One region of the Streptomyces sp. HUAS MS02 genome, then DNA from elsewhere that is predicted to be linked to it. Evidence: predicted binding sites of a transcription regulator. Region 1 holds the regulator's gene; each other region holds the start of a gene.
What was found. The regulator HrcA, encoded in region 1, represses chaperone genes, less so after heat shock. The targets are predictions, from matches to a motif close to TTNGCACTCNGNNNNNCNGAGTGCNAA.
Positions count from the first base shown of each region.

Region 1 (2,268 bases):
CGCCCCGAAGACATGGTCGAAGTGGGGGTGGGTGAGCGCGAGATGTGTCACACGGGCGCCACCGAGCAGTCGGCACGCCTCGGTACGCAACCGCGCGCCCTCCCGCACGCTGGAACCCGCGTCGATCATGAGGGCCGCACCGTCCCCGGCCACCAGTCCCACGGTGCAGTCCCAGCCGGGAAGGCGGCACCGTCCGACCCGGGGCGTCAATCCCTGCCACCCGCACTCTTCCCAAGTCACCGTCATGCGCCGACGCTAGCCGTAGCACCGCACGGGCCGGTGAAGGAGGGTGCCGGGGAGGTGCCGGGGAGGTCGCCGAACGGCGGTCGGGAGCCGCCGAGCAGGCGGTGGGCGGGCTGTGGTGAGGGCCACGGAGGTGATCGCCGTGGGCGGTTCGGAGGTGGTCACGGGTGGGCGTACCCGTCGGTAGGAAGTGCGCGACACGTGCCCCGGTGGTGGTCGGGCCGGGGTCCGACATCGCCGGACAGGTCGGTACACGTCGGCATGACCTGGCTGGACCGGCCTTGCCGGGGGCGTACCCCACCGCCGTACACTGGGCGGGGAGTATTGGCACTCGCCCGGGGTGAGTGCCAAGGGGGAGTCACGGAAGAGCGATCTGGAGGTGTGCGCGATGCTGAGTGAACGCAGGCTCCAGGTGCTGCGCGCCATCGTCCAGGACTACGTGGGCACCGAGGAGCCGGTCGGTTCCAAGGCGCTCACGGAGCGGCACAACCTGGGGGTCTCCCCGGCGACCGTCCGCAACGACATGGCGGCGCTGGAGGACGAGGGCTTCATCGCCCAGCCCCACACCAGCGCGGGCCGCATCCCCACCGACAAGGGGTACCGGCTCTTCGTCGACAAGCTGGCCGGCGTCAAGCCGATGACCCCGCCCGAACGGCGCGCCATCCAGAACTTCCTGGACGGCGCGGTCGACCTCGACGACGTGGTGGCACGGACCGTGCGGCTGCTGGCGCAGCTCACGCGGCAGGTCGCCGTCGTGCAGTACCCCTCGCTGACCCGGTCGACGGTGCGGCACGTGGAACTGCTGTCGCTGGCCCCCGCCCGGCTGATGCTCGTGCTGATCACGGACACCGGACGGGTGGAACAGCGGCTGGTGGACTGCCCGGCGCCGTTCGGAGAAACGTCACTCGCGGATCTTCGCGCCCGGCTGAACAGCAAGGTCGCGGGCCGCCGGTTCACCGATGTGCCGAAGCTGGTCGAGGACCTGCCGGAGGCGTTCGACGTCGAGGACCGGGGGACGGTGGCGACGGTGCTCTCCACCCTCCTCGAAGCACTCGTGGAGGAGAGCGAGGAGCGGCTGATGATCGGCGGAACCGCCAATCTCACCCGCTTCGGACATGACTTCCCCCTCACCATCCGGCCCGTTCTGGAAGCCTTGGAGGAGCAGGTCGTCCTCCTCAAGTTGCTTGGCGAGGCCGGGGATTCGGGCATGACCGTACGCATCGGTCATGAGAACGCGTATGAGGGACTCAACTCCACGTCCGTCGTCTCCGTCGGCTACGGTTCGGGCGGCGAGGCAGTAGCGAAGCTGGGCGTGGTCGGACCTACGCGCATGGACTATCCGGGAACGATGGGAGCGGTACGAGCGGTGGCACGGTACGTCGGACAGATCCTGGCGGAGTCTTAAGTGGCCACGGACTACTACGCCGTGCTCGGCGTGCGCCGCGACGCGTCCCAGGACGAGATCAAGAAGGCGTTCCGGAGGCTCGCTCGCGAGCTGCACCCGGACGTCAATCCCGATCCGAAGACCCAGGAGCGGTTCAAGGAGATCAACGCCGCCTACGAGGTGTTGTCGGACCCGCAGAAGAAGCAGGTCTACGACCTCGGCGGCGACCCGCTGTCCCAGGCGGGCGGCGGAGGCGCGGGCGGCTTCGGCGCCGGTGGCTTCGGCAACTTCTCGGACATCATGGACGCGTTCTTCGGCACGGCGTCCCAGCGCGGCCCTCGGTCGCGTACGCGCCGGGGCCAGGACGCGATGATCCGGCTGGAGGTCGACCTCGACGAGGCGGCCTTCGGCACGACGAAGGACATCCAGGTCGACACGGCCGTCGTCTGTACGACGTGCAGTGGCGAGGGCGCCGCTCCCGGCACCACCGCCCAGACCTGTGACATGTGCCGTGGTCGTGGTGAGGTCTCGCAGGTCACGCGGTCCTTCCTCGGCCAGGTCATGACCTCCCGGCCCTGCCCGCAGTGCCAGGGCTTCGGCACGATCGTCCCCAACCCGTGCCCCGAGTGCGCGGGCGACGG
Region 1 covers NZ_CM146747.1:6,607,081-6,609,348, forward strand. The annotation lists gene ACZ9QC_RS28440 (MBL fold metallo-hydrolase) at 1-246, opposite strand, end outside; gene hrcA (heat-inducible transcriptional repressor HrcA) at 632-1,648, shown strand; gene dnaJ (molecular chaperone DnaJ) at 1,649-2,268, shown strand, end outside.

Region 2 (2,268 bases), 2.9 Mb from region 1:
GGTATGTAGGCCGTGCGAGGAGCGCCGCCCGTGGGTGGTGGGGCGTGGGCCGCGCGGGGAGTGCAGGCCGTGCGCGGGGTGCAGGCCGTGCGGGGAGCGTGGGCGGCGGGTGGGGCGCCACCGCGGCCCGGACGTCAGCACCCCGCCCCCTGACCGCGACCCCCGTCGCCGCCCTCGCCGCTCTCACGGCCCTGACCGCTCTGCTCCTCACCGGATGCGCTGCCGACCCGGCGCACTCCGGACCCACCTCCCCGCGCCCGGGTGCGGGCGGGCCGATGCAGCCCCGCCCCGCACCTCCTCACTCCGGCGCGCACACCCCCGCACGCCCCCACCCCCACCCCCACCCGTCGGCACCCCCCTACCGCCGCTGGGGCCTCCCCGCCCCCCTCGCCCCCGCGCCCGAGAAACCCCACCGGTCCCCGGTCCCCCGCGCGGCGGGGCCGGGGCTGCCGCCGGTCGTCGACCGGGTGCCGACCCGGGACAAGGTCGTCTTCCTGACGTACGACGACGGGGCCGAGAAGGACCCCCGGTTCGTGGAGATGGTGCGCGAGCTGCGGCTGCCGGTGAGCATGTTCCTGACGGACAGCGTCGTGGGGCCGGGATACGGCCACTTCGCACGGCTGCGGGCCGTCGGCGCCACCGTGCAGAACCACACGCTCGACCACACCGCCCTGCGCGGCCTGCCGTACGCCGGGCAGCGCGCCGAGATCTGCGGCCAGCAGAACAAGCTCAAACAACGCTTCGGCGTCCGGCCGACCCTCTTCCGCCCGCCCTACGGCGTCTACGACACCACCACGCTCCGCGCCGCCGCCGACTGCGGCCTCTCCGCGGTGGTCCTGTGGCGCGCGTCCATGCAGATCCACGACCTCCGCTACGCCGTCGGCGACCGCCTCCGCCCGGGCGACATCGTCCTCGCCGGCTTCCGGGGCCCTGACCAGCTCAAAGGCACCACCCTCACGGAGATGACGACCCGGCTGCTGCGCCGCATCCAGGAGCAGGGACTGACGGTCGGCCGCCTGGAGGACTACCTCTGACACCGCGACGACCGACCGCCGCAACCCGCTCGATTAGCAGTCCGCTTGACCGAGTGCTAATCGCGGTCATAGTCTCAGGTCTGGCACTCCCCCCTGGAGAGTGCCAACAACGCGACGGGCAGGTCCGGCACCCGCGACGACGGATCCACCTGGTCGCCACCTCAGACAGTTAACCCCGTGAGATCTCCGAAGGGGGAGGTCGGATCGTGACGACCACCAGCTCCAAGGTTGCCATCAAGCCGCTCGAGGACCGCATTGTGGTCCAGCCGCTCGACGCCGAGCAGACCACCGCCTCTGGCCTGGTCATCCCGGACACCGCGAAGGAGAAGCCCCAGGAGGGCGTCGTCCTCGCCGTCGGTCCGGGCCGCTTCGAGGACGGCCAGCGGCTGCCGCTCGACGTCTCCGTCGGCGACATCGTGCTGTACAGCAAGTACGGCGGCACCGAGGTGAAGTACAACGGCGAGGAGTACCTCGTCCTCTCGGCTCGCGACGTGCTCGCGATCGTCGAGAAGTAATTCACCCGCTTCCTCACCGAAGCACCTTGCTTTTGAGCTGCGCCCTTGGCCCCCGCGACCACTAACAAGCCGGGCGTCGGGGGCGCAGTTCGTTTCACCCACGTTTTCCGAGAGGGCTGAACCGCTCCCATGGCGAAGATCCTGAAGTTCGACGAGGACGCCCGTCGCGCCCTCGAGCGCGGCGTCAACAAGCTTGCCGACACGGTCAAGGTGACGATCGGCCCCAAGGGCCGCAACGTCGTCATCGACAAGAAGTTCGGCGCCCCCACCATCACCAACGACGGTGTGACCATCGCCCGCGAGGTCGAGGTCGAGGACCCGTACGAGAACCTCGGCGTCCAGCTGGTGAAGGAGGTGGCGACCAAGACCAACGACGTGGCGGGTGACGGTACGACCACCGCCACCGTGCTGGCCCAGGCGCTCGTCCGCGAGGGCCTGCGCAACGTCGCCGCCGGTGCCTCCCCGGCCGCCCTGAAGAAGGGCATCGACGCCGCGGTCAAGGCCGTGTCCGAGGAGCTCCTCGCGACCGCCCGTCCGATCGACGAGAAGTCCGACATCGCCGCCGTCGCCGGTCTGTCCGCCCAGGACCAGCAGGTCGGCGAGCTCATCGCCGAGGCGATGGACAAGGTCGGCAAGGACGGTGTCATCACCGTCGAGGAGTCCAACACCTTCGGTCTGGAGCTGGACTTCACCGAGGGCATGGCCTTCGACAAGGGCTA
Region 2 covers NZ_CM146747.1:3,674,866-3,677,133, reverse strand. The annotation lists gene ACZ9QC_RS15545 (polysaccharide deacetylase family protein) at 99-1,034, shown strand; gene groES (co-chaperone GroES) at 1,241-1,549, shown strand; gene groL (chaperonin GroEL) at 1,679-2,268, shown strand, end outside.
Region 2: a site for HrcA is predicted at 1,068-1,094, ahead of groES (co-chaperone GroES). Genes of this name have one in related genera too.

Region 3 (2,268 bases), 1.2 Mb from region 1:
GGTGCTTGCGCTCCTTGAGCTCCACCTCGGTCGCGGCACCGGCCTTGATGACGGCCACGCCGCCCGCGAGCTTCGCCAGGCGCTCCTGGAGCTTCTCGCGGTCGTAGTCCGAGTCGCTGTTCTCGATCTCGGCGCGGATCTGGTTGACCCGGCCCTGGACCTGCTCCGAGGAGCCGGCCCCGTCGACGATGGTGGTCTCGTCCTTGGTGATGACGACCTTGCGGGCACGGCCCAGGAGGTCGATCGTGGTGTTCTCCAGCTTGAGGCCGACCTCCTCGGAGATCACCTCGCCGCCGGTGAGGATGGCGATGTCGTTCAGCATCGCCTTGCGGCGGTCACCGAAGCCCGGGGCCTTGACGGCGACGGACTTGAAGGTGCCACGGATCTTGTTGACGACCAGGGTCGACAGGGCCTCGCCCTCGACGTCCTCGGCGATGATCAGCAGCGGCTTGCCCGACTGCATGACCTTCTCCAGGAGCGGGAGCAGGTCCTTGACGTTGGTGACCTTGGAGTTGGCGATGAGGATGTAGGGGTCCTCCAGGACCGCCTCCATGCGCTCCATGTCGGTCGCGAAGTACGCCGAGATGTAGCCCTTGTCGAAGCGCATGCCCTCGGTGAGCTCAAGCTCCAGACCGAAGGTCTGCGACTCCTCGACGGTGATGACGCCTTCCTTGCCGACCTTGTCCATGGCCTCGGCGATCAGCTCGCCGATCTGGGTGTCGGCGGCGGAGATGGAGGCCGTGGAGGCGATCTGCTCCTTGGTCTCGACCTCCTTGGCCTGGTCGAGCAGCGCACCGGAGACGGCCTCGACGGCCTTCTCGATGCCGCGCTTGAGGGCCATCGGGTTGGCGCCGGCGGCTACGTTGCGCAGGCCCTCGCGTACGAGCGCCTGGGCGAGAACGGTCGCGGTGGTCGTACCGTCACCGGCGACGTCGTCCGTCTTCTTGGCGACTTCCTTGACCAGCTCGGCGCCGATCTTCTCGTACGGGTCCTCGAGCTCGATCTCCTTGGCGATGGAAACACCATCGTTGGTGATCGTGGGGGCGCCCCACTTCTTCTCGAGGACGACGTTCCGGCCCTTGGGGCCGAGCGTCACCTTGACGGCGTCCGCGAGCTGGTTCATGCCGCGCTCGAGGCCGCGCCGCGCCTCCTCGTCGAACGCGATGATCTTGGCCATGTGAAGTGGTCCTCCCGGACTGGGGTGGATTGCTCCGGACCGCGCTGGCGCCCGCGACGGACGGCCTGCCTGCCTCGTGGTTCCTTGCCCCACCCGGCCTGCGGGCCTCACCGACCCGGTCCTCGTTGTCACTCTCACCTTCAGAGTGCTAACGCCAATGATTAGCACTCGACCATGCCGAGTGCAAGCGGCTCTCGATGATCCGCAGGTGAACGCGCCCGCGCACGCGCCGCCTCGGCGCCCCGCGCATACCCCTCGCACGCAGGAGGGCCCGCACCCCTGACGGGGTGCGAGCCCTCCCGAAAAGAACGAAGAACGTCGCTGCGTGAAACCCGGCGCGTTACTTCAGCCGACCGCGAGCCGGACCATGTCCGCCTGCGGTCCCTTCTGACCCTGCGAGATCTCGAACTCGACCCGCTGGCCCTCTTCCAGGGTGCGGTAACCGTCCATCTGGATCGCGCTGTAGTGGACGAATACATCCGCACCACCGTCGACCGCGATGAAGCCGTACCCCTTCTCCGCGTTGAACCACTTGACGGTGCCCTGAGCCATGCCTAACTCCCCTATTACTGGCCCTTGCACAGATCCACACTTCGCGGATCCGGGTCAGACCTCACCCCCCAACGGTTGGGGGTGTGCGCCGGAACGCGTCGACCGCGGCCGAATGTATCTGCCCAACTGCCCTCTGCAACAGGTCAATCGGACGAGAATTCTGGACACGACCGGTCGGGAATGTACGAACAATTCGTCCGAATTCAGGGCAAGTCGGGCCCCACAAAAGGAACGAAATACGCAAAAGGCCTGCACACTTTGGCTACTTCATATAGGGCGTGCGGCGCGTTGAGATATGCGCCCGGCAAGGAATCACTACGGCGATCGGACCGGGTTCCCCAACTCTACAGTGCTCAACCATAGAGAATTGCCCCCTCCGCTTCTCTCACGGAGGGGGCAATTCGATGAACTCTCGGTAATCAAAGTTACCGACGGTTACTACCGGCCGGTACGACGGCGGTCAGCCACCGGCGACCGCGGGAATGATCGAAACACCCGCACCGTCCGGCGTGGCCGTCTCCAGACCCTGCTCGAACCGG
Region 3 covers NZ_CM146747.1:5,368,157-5,370,424, reverse strand. The annotation lists gene groL (chaperonin GroEL) at 1-1,177, opposite strand, end outside; gene ACZ9QC_RS23175 (cold-shock protein) at 1,523-1,729, opposite strand; gene ACZ9QC_RS23170 (MoaD/ThiS family protein) at 2,190-2,268, opposite strand, start outside.
Region 3: a site for HrcA is predicted at 1,339-1,365, ahead of groL (chaperonin GroEL). Genes of this name have one in related genera too.